Regions from separate parts of the Streptomyces sp. NPDC046465 genome, predicted to be linked through region 2. Evidence: riboswitches for the same ligand, from Rfam matches in the RefSeq annotation. Region 2 holds a riboswitch; the other holds the start of a gene.
What was found. Region 2 has a riboswitch for S-adenosylmethionine ahead of ABZ953_RS29940 (aminotransferase class V-fold PLP-dependent enzyme). Riboswitches for the same ligand answer to the same signal wherever they lie in the genome.
Positions count from the first base shown of each region.

Region 1: it holds a riboswitch for S-adenosylmethionine, as region 2 does, so the genes downstream of both, thrC (threonine synthase) here and ABZ953_RS29940 (aminotransferase class V-fold PLP-dependent enzyme) in region 2, are expected to answer to the same signal.

Region 1 covers NZ_JBEYZK010000007.1:176,645-183,698, forward strand. Annotated here, with positions in the region: gene groL (chaperonin GroEL) at 1-543, opposite strand, end outside; gene ABZ953_RS13185 (cold-shock protein) at 899-1,102, opposite strand; gene ABZ953_RS13190 (MoaD/ThiS family protein) at 1,523-1,798, opposite strand; gene thrC (threonine synthase) at 1,915-3,210, opposite strand; SAM riboswitch class I at 3,228-3,398, opposite strand; gene ABZ953_RS13200 (glucosyl-3-phosphoglycerate synthase) at 3,535-4,479, shown strand; gene ABZ953_RS13205 (hypothetical protein) at 4,608-4,886, shown strand; gene ABZ953_RS13210 (trehalose-6-phosphate synthase) at 4,936-6,342, shown strand; gene ABZ953_RS13215 (right-handed parallel beta-helix repeat-containing protein) at 6,457-7,054, shown strand, end outside.
Region 2 covers NZ_JBEYZK010000021.1:150,204-157,257, reverse strand. Annotated here, with positions in the region: gene ABZ953_RS29950 (cytochrome bc complex cytochrome b subunit) at 1-959, shown strand, start outside; gene trpD (anthranilate phosphoribosyltransferase) at 1,135-2,199, shown strand; SAM riboswitch class IV at 2,299-2,416, shown strand; gene ABZ953_RS29940 (aminotransferase class V-fold PLP-dependent enzyme) at 2,605-3,978, shown strand; gene ABZ953_RS29935 (Lrp/AsnC ligand binding domain-containing protein) at 4,044-4,325, opposite strand; gene ABZ953_RS29930 (rhomboid family intramembrane serine protease) at 4,322-5,059, opposite strand; gene ABZ953_RS29925 (hypothetical protein) at 5,241-5,480, shown strand; gene ABZ953_RS29920 (NYN domain-containing protein) at 5,515-6,864, shown strand.

The sequences.
Region 1 (7,054 bases), on a different contig from region 2:
GAAGGTCTGCGACTCCTCGACGGTGATGACGCCTTCCTTGCCGACCTTGTCCATCGCCTCGGCGATGAGCTCGCCGATCTGGGTGTCGGCGGCGGAGATGGAGGCCGTCGAAGCGATCTGCTCCTTGGTCTCCACGTCCTTGGCCTGCTCGAGCAGGGCGCCCGAGACGGCCTCGACGGCCTTCTCGATGCCGCGCTTGAGGGCCATCGGGTTGGCACCGGCGGCCACGTTGCGCAGGCCCTCGCGGACCAGCGCCTGGGCCAGGACGGTCGCGGTCGTCGTGCCGTCACCGGCGACGTCGTCCGTCTTCTTCGCGACCTCCTTGACCAGCTCGGCGCCGATCTTCTCGTACGGGTCCTCGAGCTCGATCTCCTTGGCGATGGACACACCATCGTTGGTGATCGTGGGGGCACCCCACTTCTTCTCGAGGACGACGTTGCGACCCTTGGGGCCCAGGGTCACCTTGACGGCGTCGGCGAGCTGGTTCATGCCGCGCTCGAGGCCGCGCCGTGCCTCCTCGTCGAACGCGATGATCTTGGCCATGTGAAGTGGTCCTCCCGGACGAATGGGGTCTCCCCCAGCTCGTTAAGAGCTTGGGGAAGGAAACGCAAGCAAACAGATCGTGCCGGCGCCCGCGACGGACGGCCTGCAGCCCTTGTGGTTCCTTGCCCCACCCGGCCTGCGGGCCTCACCGACCCGATCCAAGTTCTGTCACTCTCACTCGGAGAGTGCTAAGCCCAATGATTAGCACTCGACCCCTGCGAGTGCAAGCGCCTCTCTGGATCCCGGACAGCTTCCGGGCGCGCGCCCCCGCGTACCCCACGCACACGAGGGGCCCGTACCCCGGCTGGGATACGAGCCCCTCGCGATGCTTGCTTCGGTGGTCGGTCGCGCCGAGCTAGACGGCGAGCTTGACCATGTCCGCCTGCGGACCCTTCTGGCCCTGCGAGATCTCGAATTCGACTCGCTGACCTTCTTCAAGGGTGCGGTACCCGTCCATCTGGATCGCGCTGTAGTGGACGAAAACATCCGCACCACCGTCGACCGCGATGAAGCCGTACCCCTTCTCCGCGTTGAACCACTTGACGGTGCCCTGAGCCATGCCTAACTCCCCTATTACTGGCCCTTGCACAGGACCGCACTTCGCGGACCCGGGTCAGACCTCACCCCCCACTGCTGGGGGTGTGCGCCGGAACGCGTCGACCGCCGCTGAATGTATCTGTCCAACTGCCGTCTGCAACAGGTCAATCGGACGAGAATTCTGGGCACGCCCGATCGGTAATATGCGGAGAATTCGCCACGATTCAGGGCAAGAAGGGCCAGGCAAAAGCCACATAAGGTTCAAATGGGCAGCGCTCTTTGGCTACTTCTTGTCGGCTCCAGGCCGACTTCGTATATGCGCTCGGCATTAACGGCGAAGCACTCTTCCCAACTGTACCGCGCTCAACCATGCAGAATTGCCCCCTCCGTTTCTCGACCGGAGAGGGCAATTCGGTTTAAGCAGGGTTCTTGCGGAAAAGGATCAGCCGCCGGCGACGGCCGGAATGATCGAGACGCCCGCGCCGTCCGGGGTGGCCGTCTCCAGGCCCTGTTCGAAGCGGACGTCGTCGTCGTTGACGTACACGTTCACGAAACGGCGCAGCTTGCCCTGGTCGTCCAGGACGCGGGCCGCGATGCCCGTGTGGTTCTTCTCCAGATCGGCGATGACCTCACCGAGGTTCGCCCCCTCGGCGGCGACCTCGGCCTTGCCGCCGGTGTAGGTGCGGAGAATGGTGGGAATCCGGACGTTGACACTCATGGGTTCACCTCAGGGGTACGGGGGCGGAGGGGAGGCGCCCTGAAAGGGGCGCGGGGAACTGCGCGAGGACGGACCACGACCCGCAGTCGGCGGCGAGCGACGGGCCCAACGGCGACTTAACCGGCGAGACCCGCGGAGCGAAACGCGTCGAGGCTCGGCTTGATCGTCGCCGTCGCCTGAGACCTCTCGGCAACCGCGTCGAGCGTCTTGAGCCCGTCCCCGGTGTTCAACACCACCGTGGTGAGGGCCGGGTCGATGAGCCCGGCGTCGACCAGCTTCCGCGTGACGCCCACCGTCACACCGCCCGCGGTCTCCGCGAAGATCCCCTCGGTCCGAGCGAGCAGCTCGATCGCCTCGACGACCTGTTCGTCGTTCACGTCCTCCACGGCGCCACCCGTGCGGCGCGCGATGTCCAGGACGTACGGCCCGTCGGCGGGGTTGCCGATGGCGAGGGACTTGGCGATGGTGTTCGGCTTCTGGGGGCGGACCACGTCGTGACCTGCCTTGAAGGCGGTCGACACCGGGGAACAGCCCTCGGCCTGGGCGCCGAAGATCTTGTACGGCTTGTCCTCGACGAGGCCCAGCGCGATGAGCTCCTTCAGACCCTTGTCGATCTTCGTGAGCTGCGAGCCCGAGGCGATCGGGATGACCAGCTGGTCGGGCAGCTCCCAGCCGAGCTGCTCGCAGATCTCGTACGCGAGGGTCTTGGAGCCCTCGCCGTAGTAGGGCCGCAGGTTGACGTTGACGAAGCCCCAGCCCTCGCCCAGCGGGTCGCCGATGAGCTCGGAGCAGAAGCGGTTCACGTCGTCGTAGTTGCCCTCGATGCCGACGAGCTCGCCGCCGTACACCGCGGCCATGACGACCTTGCCCTGCTCCAGGTCGTGCGGGATGAACACGCAGGAGCGGAAACCGGCGCGGGCCGCGGCGGCGCCGACGGCGCCCGCCAGGTTGCCGGTGGAGGAGCAGGAGAGGGTGGTGAAGCCGAAGGCACGCGCGGCTTCGAGCGCCTGCGCGACGACCCGGTCCTTGAAGGAGTGCGTGGGGTTGCCCGAGTCGTCCTTGACGAACAACTTGCCCTGGTCGACGCCCAGTTCACGCGCGAGGTTGTCGGCCTTGACCAGCTTGGTCCAGCCGGGGTTCAGGTTCGGCTTCTCGGCGACGTCGGCGGGGACGGGCAGGAGCGGGGCATAACGCCAGATGTTGGCGGGACCGGCCTCGATCTGCTTGCGCAGAGATTCCGGGTCGCCCAGCGGCAGGTCGTACGCGACTTCGAGGGGGCCGAAACACTCGACGCACGCGAAGATCGGACCGAGCGGGAACTTCGTGCCGCACTCTCGGCAGGAGAGACCCGATGCGGGGCCGAGGTCTACGGAAGAGGTGGTGTTTTCGGTGGCGACAGTCTGCACAGCCATGGAGGCGAGGCCCTTTCTCCTCATCTTCCTCGCGACGCATCTCGCCGCGAGACGGAATTGGCACCTTCCCGAGCCGGGAGCCTCGCGGCGCTGATCGCGCACACGGTGACACTTGCGTCTTGCGACGCGCGGCTGGGTGGTTGCCGGGGCTTCAACGGGCCGTATCCCTCTGCCCCTCTGGATGAGCGGTATTCGATTGTGTGACGCCCGGGACCCCCGACATGCGATGGTCACCGGCGTTGTTCAAGACTGTAACCGAAGCCCCGGACCCTTGAGATAGTCGTCCGAACCGCGAGATGGATCACATATGGGAGGACCGCGACCGTGCTGGAAGAGGTCGAGCACTGGCTGAGCAGGCGTTCCTGGTCCGTCGCCGACCGCCCGCTGGACCTCCTGGTCGCCGCCAAACGCGCGTCAGGAACCTCGGTGAGCGTCGTACTGCCCGCGCTCGACGAGGAGGGGACGGTCGGCGAGATCGTCGCCGAGATCCGCCGCGCTCTGATGGAGAAGATTCCGCTGGTCGACGAGCTCGTGGTGATCGACTCAGGCTCCACGGACCGTACGGCCGAGGTCGCGTCGGCGGCGGGCGCCAAGGTCGTCCACCGGGACGAGATCCTGCCGCGCATCTCACCGGTGCCCGGCAAGGGCGAGGTCCTGTGGCGGTCACTGCTCGTGACCGGCGGGGACGTCGTGGCCTTCGTCGACGCGGACCTTCGGGAGTTCTCCGCGGACTTCGTCTCGGGCATCGTGGGACCGCTGCTCACCGACCCGGACGTGGCCTTCGTGAAGGCCATGTACGACCGGCCGCTCGGCGCCGCGGCGGGTCAGGGCGGCCGGGTGACCGAGCTGATGGCGCGCCCGCTCCTGAACATGCACTGGCCGCGCCTCGCGGGGTTCGTCCAGCCGCTGGGCGGCGAGTACGCGGCGCGCAGGTCGCTCCTCGAGCGGCTGCCGTTTCCCGTCGGATACGGCGTGGAGCTGGGGCTGCTCGTCGACGCGCTGCACACCGTGGGTCTTGACGCGCTCGCGCAGGTCGATGTCGGGGTGCGCAGGCACCGGCACCAGGACGGGCAGGCGCTCGGGCGGATGGCGGCGGCGATATACCGGACGGCGCAGCTGCGGCTCGCCCGCGGCCATCTGCTGCGGCCCGAACTGACGCAGTTCGAGCGGGGCGAGCACGGGTTCGTGCCGCGGACGTACGCGGTCGACACGGAGGAGCGTCCGCCGATGACGGATATCGCCGAGTATGCGCATCGTCGCGTGGCGTAACCTCCGCCGATGATGTGCTTTGCCTACATTTCCGTCTTATGTGGGATAGATCTGTGTGGGATAGAGCTGCGTGGGCCAGAGCTGCGTGGGCCAGAGCTGCGTTGTGGGACAGAGTCGGACGGAGCGCGGTGGGGATCGCCTCCGCCGCGGTCGCGGTGGGCGCGCTCGCCGTCAGCGCGCCACCGGCGACCGCGGCAGCCGCCCCCGCGCCGGTCGTCAAGCACCTCACGGCGACCGCCCCCGCCCCGCCCCCCGCCCCGCCGCAGCCCGGACAGCCGCACGGGCGCCCGGCCGGTGAGCTCGCCACGACCGGGGACTCCCGGGCCCTGTTGTACGGCGGGATCGCGGTCGCACTGTGCGTCCTGGGCGTGCTGCTGATCGCCGCGGGGCGCAGGCGTCGGGACTGACCACCGGCCGTACGTTTGCCCGTCCCCGGGACGGGCTACGTTCTGCCACATGGTCTCCGAGTACGAATCGTCAGCAGCGCAGGTACTGGTCGCCTCCAACCGCGGCCCCGTCTCGTACACGGTGGGAGAGGACGGGGAGCTGTCCGCCAAGCGCGGCGGCGGCGGCCTGGTGTCCGGGCTCAGCGCCATCGGCGACGAGGCGGACGCCCTGTGGGTGTGCGCGGCGCTCGGCGACGGCGACCGCGAGGCGGTGCGGCGCGGCGTCGGCGAGGACGGCGTCCGGATGCTGGACATCGACGCGGACGTGCACGCGGCCGCGTACAACGGCATCGCGAACTCGGTGCTGTGGTTCGTCCACCACATGCTCTACCAGACCCCGCTCGAGCCGGTTTTCGGACCGGAGTTCCGTGCGCAGTGGGCGGCGTACGAGACGTACAACCGCGCCTTCGCCGAGGCACTGGCCGCGGAGGCGGCGCCGGGCGCGGCGGTCCTCGTACAGGACTACCACCTGGCGCTGGTGCCCGGCATGCTCCGCGAGCTGCGCGAGGACGTGCGCATCGGCCACTTCTCGCACACTCCCTGGGCGCCCGCCGACTACTTCAGGATGCTGCCGGACGACATCGCGGAGCAGTTGCTGCGCGGGATGCTCGGCGCCGACCGGCTCGCCTTCCTGACCGGGCGGTGGGCGGACGCGTTCACGGAGTGCTGCGTACAGATCGTCGGCGGGACCACGGGCACCCGGATCGGGGTGCACGGGCTCGGCGCCGACGCGGACTTCCTGCGGGAGCGGTCGCGGCGGGACGACGTCGAGGAGCGGATGCGGGCGCTGCGGGAGCAGGCGGGCGAGCAGGACGGGGAGGCCCGCAAGCTGATCGTCCGGGTGGACCGCACCGAGCTCTCCAAGAACATCGTGCGGGGCATGCTGGCCTACCGCGAGCTCCTCGACACCCGCCCCGAGTGGCACGAGCGCGTCGTGCACGTCGCCTTCGCCTACCCGTCGCGGCAGGACCTGGCGGTCTACCGCGACTACACGGACGAGGTCTCCCGGGTCGCCGCCGACATCAACTCCCGCTACGGCACGCCCGGCTGGACCCCCGTCGTACTGCACGTCAAGGACGACTTCGCGCGCTCCCTCGCCGCCTACCGGATGGCGGACGTGGCCCTGGTCAACCCCATCCGCGACGGCATGAACCTCGTCGCCAAGGAGGTCCCCGTCGTCTCCGACGAGGGCTGCGCGCTCGTGCTCTCGCGGGAGGCGGGGGCGTACGAGGAGCTGGGCGAGGACGCGCTGACGGTGAACCCGTACGACATCACGGCCACGGCCGCCGCCCTGCACACGGCGCTGACCATGCCGGACGACGAGCGCGCCGAGCGCACCAAGCGTCTCGCGTCGGCGGCGACGGCGCTGCCGCCCGCGCAGTGGTTCCTGGACCAGTTGCGGGCCCTCACCGGCTGACCGAGCACGGCAACCGAGTACGGCAACCGAGTACGGCGGAAGACCTCGGCCAGTCCAAGGACCGCTTCGGTTTGTCCATGGGCCCGGCGCGGGCACCGTCACTACGGTCCCCGCATGACCCTGCGCCGCAGCACGAGCATCGTGATCCTCACCGCTCTCGCCACCACCGGCGCGGCCGCGTCCCCCGCCGCCGCACAAACCGGCACCGCACAAACCGGCACCGCACGAACCGGCACCGCGTACTACGTCGACTGCGCCAAGGGCGACGACACCGCGCCCGGCACCTCCGCGAGCGCCGCGTGGCGCACCGTGGCCAAGGCGAGCGGGCACACCTTCGGCCCCGGCGACCGGCTCCTGCTCAAGCGGGGCACAAGCTGCACGGGGGTGCTGGCTCCCCAAGGTGCGGGTGCGGCCGGCGCCCCCGTGCGCATCGACGCGTACGGGAACAAGCGCCTGGCCAAGCCGCACATCGAGGCCAAGGGCGCCCGCGCCGCCCTGCACCTGGTCGACACCGAACAGTGGGAGATCCGGAACCTGGACCTCTCCAACACCGGCCCCGCCACCACCACCCGGCGCCGCGCCGGGCTCTACGTCCAGCTCACCGACTACGGCGTCGCCCACCACTTCGTCGTCGACGGCGTGGACGTGCACGACGTGAACGGCGCCGACTTCAAGGACCCCGACCCCTCCGGCGGCATCCTCTTCACCGTCC
Region 2 (7,054 bases):
TCGGCCTCGTGGTGGCGCACCTGATCCTGGTCTTCTACCACAAGCACACGCAGTACGCGGGTGCCGGCAAGTCCAACAAGAACGTCGTGGGCATGCCGCTCCTGCCGGTCTACATGGCCAAGGCCGGAGGCTTCTTCTTCCTGGTCTTCGGTGTCATCGCGGTCATCGCGGCGATCGCCTCGATCAACCCGATCTGGGCCATCGGCCCGTACCGCCCGGACCAGGTGTCCACCGGCGCCCAGCCCGACTGGTACATGGGCTTCGCCGAGGGTCTGATCCGTGTGATGCCGGGCTGGGAGATCAACCTCTGGGGCCACACGCTCGCCCTGGGCGTGTTCATCCCGCTGGTCGTGGTCTTCCCGCTGGTCCTCGTGGCCATCGCGGTCTACCCGTTCATCGAGTCCTGGGTCACCGGCGACAAGCGCGAGCACCACATCCTGGACCGCCCGCGCAACGCCCCGACCCGTACGGCCTTCGGTGTCGCGTGGCTGACCGCGTACATGGTCATGCTCGTCGGTGGCGGCAACGACCTGTGGGCGACGCACTTCCACCTGTCGCTGAACGCGATCACCTGGTTCGTCCGGATCGGCTTCTTCGCCGGTCCTGTCATCGCCTTCATCGTCACCAAGCGGATCTGCCTGGGTCTGCAGCGGCGCGACAAGGACAAGGTGCTGCACGGCCGCGAGTCGGGCATCATCAAGCGGCTGCCGCACGGTGAGTTCATCGAGGTCCACGAGCCGCTCAGCCAGGACCAGCTGCACACCCTCACGGCGCACGAGCAGTACCAGCCGGTCGAGATCGGCCCGTCGGTCGACGAGAACGGTGTCGAGCGCAAGCTGTCGGGCTCGCAGAAGCTCCGGGCGAAGCTCTCCAAGGGCTACTACGGGGAGAACAACCAGATCCCCAAGCCCACCGCCGACGAGTACAAGGAGATCACGAGCGGCCACGGCCACCACTGATCAACCCGAGCTCCGAAGCTCCGACCGCTCCACGGTCGCCACGGCAAGAGCCCCGTCCATTGCATGGATGGGGCTCTTTGCCGTCCCGGAGGCTGGATAGGGTGGTCCCACCCCGAGCAGTCGGGGTGTTCCCTCCCTATACATCCATACGCAGACGAAAACACCAGGAGCGGCTATGAGCGCTGTGACCCCCGCAGGAGGCGACACCGCGGCGGCCCGTTCCTGGCCCGACGTGCTGAACGGCCTGCTCGACGGGCGGGACCAGAGCGCCGACGACACGGCGTGGGCCATGGACCGCATCATGCGGGGCGAGGCCACCGACGCGCAGATCGCGGGCTTCGTGATCGCGCTGCGGGCCAAGGGTGAGACGGTCGAGGAGATCTCCGGCCTGGTACGCGCCATGTACGCGCACGCCAACGTCATCGACGTGCCGGGCCCGAGCGTCGACATCGTCGGCACGGGCGGCGACGGGGCCAAGACCGTCAACATCTCCACCATGTCCGCGATCGTCGTCGCGGGAGCGGGCGCGAAGGTCGTCAAGCACGGCAACCGCGCCGCCTCCAGCGCGTCCGGCGCCTCCGACGTCCTGGAGAAGCTCGGCGTCAACCTGGACCTCACGCCCCGGCGGGTCGTCGAGGTCGCCGAAGAGGCGGGCATCACGTTCTGCTTCGCCGTGAAGTTCCACCCCGCGCTGCGGCACGCGGGCGCCGCGCGCAGCCAGCTGGGGATCAGGACCGTCTTCAACCTCCTCGGTCCGCTCACCAACCCGGCCAAGGTGCGGGCCCAGGCGGTCGGGGTCGCCGACCCGCGGATGGCGCCCATCGTGGCCGGGGTGTTCGCCGAGCGCGGGCACTCGTCCCTCGTCTTCCGCGGGGACGACGGGCTCGACGAGCTGACGACCACCGCGACCTCCCGGGTCTGGGTGGTGCGGGACGGCGCCGTGCGCGAGGAGGCCTTCGACCCCCGCGAGGTCGGCATCGGCCTGGTGCCGGTCGAGGCGCTGCGGGGCGCCGACGCCTCGTACAACGCGGAGGTGGCCCTGCGGCTGCTCGACGGCGAGAGCGGCCCGGTGCGGGACGCGGTGCTGCTGAACTCCGCGGCGGCCTTGGTCGCCCTCTCGCCGACCGGTGAGCCGCTCGTGGAGCAGATCCGGGCCGGGATGGCGAGGGCGGCGCAGGCGATCGACTCGGGCGCCGCGAAGCGGGCCCTGGAGCGCTGGGTGGCGGCCAGCAACCGCTGAGCCCGCCGCGGGCGGCAGCCCCCCCATGTGACGTAAGGCGCAGTCCGGATTCTGGACTGCGCCTTGCGCGTCGAAGATCGTGTGGCAGGATGCTGCACAGGTCATGAGTGACAGCGACTACGGCCCCGGCCCGCTGTCCGGCAACCCTCCGTCCGTGGCGGGGTGCCCCGGGTGAAGACCAGGCCGTACGCAGCGAGGCGTATGGCAAGCGCGGACCCCTGGACATCGGTGAATGTCCGCCCCTGGGGTCCTGGTCCTCAAGGGAGCAGTCTCGTGAGCAAGCGAATGTGCTAGGGCCTTCGGCCCCTTTCCGCGCACCCTTTTTCTCTTCATCACTGCCTCGCCGTACCCCTCTGCCGTACGCGCCCTCGCAGTGAACTCACTTGTCTCTTACGGGAGTTCGCCATGTCTGTTTCCGCTGTTGCCGCCGACCCGTCCGTCTGCGCCCCGCTGGCCGTCCTCGGCAGGGACGTCACCGTTCCGCTGGTCACCGGCGGCGAGGTGACGTACGCGGCCCTTGACTACGCGGCGAGCGCGCCCGCGCTGCAGCGGGTGTGGGACGACGTGGCCGCGTACGCCCCGTACTACGGCAGCGTGCACCGCGGGGCCGGCTACCTCTCGCAGCTCTCCACGGACCTCTTCGAGAACTCCCGCAAGACCGTCGCCGAGTTCCTCGGCTGCCGCGAGGACGACCAGGTCGTCTTCACCCGCTCCACCACCGACTCCCTGAACCTGCTCGCCGCCGCCCTGCCCGCCGACTGCCAGGTCTTCGTCTTCGAGACCGAGCACCACGCCTCGCTCCTTCCGTGGCGGGACGCCCGCGTCACCTACCTCAACGCGCCGCGCACCCCCGACGAGGCCGTGCACACCCTGGAGCGCGCACTCGCCGACCGCGATCCCTACGGCCCCGCCCTCGTCTGCGTGACCGGCGCCTCCAACGTCACCGGCGAGCTCTGGCCGGTGCGTGAACTGGCCGCCGCCGCGCACGCGCACGGCGCCCGCATCGTCCTCGACGCCGCCCAGCTCGCGCCCCACCACCCCGTCTCCATCGGTGAGTTGGACGTGGACTGGGTCGCCTTCTCCGGGCACAAGCTGTACGCGCCCTTCGGCTCGGGCGTCCTCGCGGGCCGCTCCGACTGGCTGCGCGCCGCCGAGCCGTACCTCGCCGGTGGCGGCGCCTCGCGGAAGGTGGCGCGACGCGCCGACGGTGGTGTGGACGTGGAGTGGCACGACTCCGCGGCCCGGCACGAGGCCGGTTCCCCGAACGTCATCGGCGTCTACTCCATCGCCTCCGCCTGCAAGGCGCTCACCGACGCGGGCTTCGACGAGCTCGTCGCCCGGGAGCAGTACCTGATCAGCAAGGTGCGCGAGGGCCTCGCCGAGGTGCCCGCCGTGCGCGTGCTCTCGCTCTTCGGGGACGACGCGCCGCGCGTGGGCGTCATCTCCTTCGTCGTGGACGGCTGGAACAGCTCGCACTTCGCCGCCGCGCTCTCCGCCGAGTACGGGATCGGCGTACGGGACGGCCTGTTCTGCGCCCACCCGCTGGTGCGCACCCTGCTCGGCAGCGAGCCGGACGAGCCCGGCGAGTGCGGCGCCCCCGAGGCCGCGCCCGGCGAGAAGTCGCTGAACGCCATCCGGGTGAGCTTCGGCGCGGGCACCCCCGACGAGCACGTCGAGCGTTTCGTGCGCGCCGTCAAGGAGCTGGTGGCGGACGGCGCCCGGTGGAACTACCGCACCGAGGACGGGCGTTGCGTGCCGGACACCGGTGCCGCCGTCTGATCCGGCCTGATGCGGCCTGATCCGGCCTGATGCGGCCTGATCCGGCCTGATCAGGCCGGAAGGCCCTAGGAGTCGAGGCCGATCGCGAAGGCCGCTTCCAGGTCGTGCTGTGAGTACGTACGGAACGCCACGTGCGTGTCGGTGCCCTCGACGCCGGGGATCTTGCTGATCCGGCCCGGGATGACGTCCGCGAGGTCGTCGTGGCGCGGCACCCGCACCATCGCGATCAGGTCGTACGTACCGGTCACGGAGAAGACCTCACTGACGGAGTCCAGCGCGGCGATCGACTCGGCGATCTCCGGGATCCGGTCCACGCTGGTCTTGATGAGCACGATCGCGGTGATCACGGCTGGCTGTCTCCCTCGGTGGCCGGTGCGCTGCCTTTCACGTGCACTCTAGTCCTCCGCACACGCCACCCCCACGCGTACAGGAAGCCGAGCGAGAAGCCCACCAGATGGGCCAGATAGGCGACTCCCGTACCGTTTCCGCCCTGCCCCGCCGCCAGCCACTGCAGCGCCACCCAGAACGGCAGCACCACCCACGCGGGAAAGCGCAGCGGCAGGAAGAAGAGGAACGGGAAAAGGCTGGTGACGCGCGCCCGTGGGAAGAGATAGAGGCAAGCGCCGAGGACGGCGGAGATCGCCCCCGACGCTCCCACGAGCGTCTGGTCGGAGCCCGCGTGCGCGGCCGCGTAGGCGAGCAGGGCGAGATATCCGCAGCTGAGGTAGAAGAAGGCGTACTGGAGGTGGCCCATGCGTTCCTCGACCATGACCCCGAACACGTACAAGAACAGCATGTTCCCCAGCAGATGAAGCCAGCTGCCGTGCACGAACAGGGCGGTGAACGGGCCGAGGGCGGCGCTCGGGACACCGCTGAACAGTTCGACGGGTACCACTCCCCACCGCTCGAAGTAGACCTGTTGCGCACCGATCAACTCGTCGCCGCGGCCGTAGGAGGGGTTGAACCCGGAGACCGGGGAGATCAGGAAGACCGCGCAGCAGACGGCGATCAGGCCGTACGTCACCGGGGCGGTTCCCCCTCCGATCAGCCGGCCTGCCTTCGTACGCCATGTGCGGATCATGAACAGAGCATGACGTAACGGGCACTACCTCCGCAGACCGCCATGCCGCTCGGCAGGCCGCCGCATGGCGCCCCTTACAGGCCTTAGGGTTACGGGCAGTGCGCAGACGGAAACTCGCGTACGCCCCACGGTCGCCGATGATGTCGCCGCTACCAGTCACCGACGAAAGCGAACAGCCACGATGACGGTTCCTCTGCCGACCGCCACCACCCGGTGGCGCTGCACGCTGTGCGGCAATCTCACGCGTTTCGATGTGACCCGCAGCTCGAAGGTCGTCGAGTATGTGCATCTCGACCTGGCCGGAGAGTCGAACGTCGAAGAACGTGAGGTGGTCAGTGAGACCATCGAGTCCGTGCGTTGCCGCTGGTGCAACGCCGTGGATCAGGTGGAACTCGTGGACAGGCCGGGCGCCGACTCCTGACGGAGCGGGGCCCGCACAGCTAGTGGGGTGACGGATGGTGGAGAGCTCAGGCGGGGAGCCGGACGACGGCGCCGCTGAGGTGCTCGACCGTCCGCTGCCCGACGGGGTGCGCCGACGGGTCGTCCATATCGTCTCGGACGGCTTCGGCGGGCTCACCCTGGCCGAATTGCCCGCCCAGCTGCGGCAGTACGCGCGCTTCACGCCCACCCGGCGCGCGAAGTTCGCGGGCAACGCCATGGCGGCCGCGCTGGAGAACGACACCCTCTTCCGCCAGCGCATCGGCGAACGCCTCAGGGAGGCCCAGAGCGAGCTCGCCGCCGCCCTGGACGCGGGCTCTCCGCCGCCGGCCGCCGATCCGCTGGATGTGGCGGCCGCCGCCTATGTGCTGCGCCCGGCGGGCTGGGTGAAGCTGGTCACCGCCGCGGGCGAGGAGGCCCAGCGGGCCGACGCCGAGCGCGCGGACGACGAGACCAGGGCCGAGCTCGACCGGCTGCGCGAGGAGCTCGCCGTCGCCCGCGGGCAGACCAAGGCGGAGACCGAGCGGCTGCGCGCCGAGCTCGACATGGTGCGCAGGGAAGCCGAGTCGATGCACCGCAAACTGCGCGGGGCGCTCAGCGACGTCAAGCGCGGTGAGGCCGCGCTGCGCAAGGCCGCCGTCGAGGCCGAGGCCGTGCGCGCCGAGGGCCAGGCGCAGGTGTCCGCCGCCGAGAGCGAGGCGCGGCGGCTCAAGGCGCGGCTCGGCGAGACGGAGGCCGCCCTGGAAGCCAGCCGCAGGGCGGCGCGCGAGGGGCGCAGCGTCGAGGACATGCGGCTGCGGCTGCTGCTCGACACCGTGCTGGACGCGGCCCAGGGGCTGCGGCGCGAACTGGCCCTGCCACCGGTCTCCGTGCGGCCCGCGGAGACCGTGGACGCCGTCGAGCCGGGGCGGATGTCGCCCAAGGACATCGCGGCCCGCGCGCTCTCCGAGAGCGACCCGGCGATCCTGGACCAGCTGCTCGCGCTGCCGCAGGCGCACCTGGTCGTCGACGGCTACAACGTCACCAAGACCGGCTACCCGACGATGCCGTTGGAGAAGCAGCGGCTGCGGCTGCTCGGCTCGCTCTCGCAGCTCGCCCTGCAGACGGGCGCCGAGGTCACCTGCGTCTTCGACGGCGCGGAGCTGGCCGCGCCCGTGCTGCTCGCGCCGCCGCGCGGGGTGCGGGTGCTGTTCTCCAAGCCGGGCGTCACCGCGGACGAGCTGATCCGTCAGCTGGTGCGCGCGGAGCCGCCGGGGCGGCCCGTGGTCGTCGTCTCGACCGACCGCGAGGTGGCCGACGGGATCGCCAAGGCGGGGGCGCGGCCGGTGGCTTCGGCGGTCCTCCTGAAGAGGCTTTCGCGGGGCTAAAGGTGGTCACGTAACTCCTGGGCCCTATGCCCGAATTGGGCGGCGCCCGAAGCGACGTAGCGTCAGAAGATCATTACCGGCTGTGCGTTATCGGTAAAGAATGCGCTTCGCGACCGGTTTTTTTCCGATGAGATTTGAACTGATCACAAGAAGGTCACTAAGGTCTCGCTTCGAACCCCCGCTCGGTTGA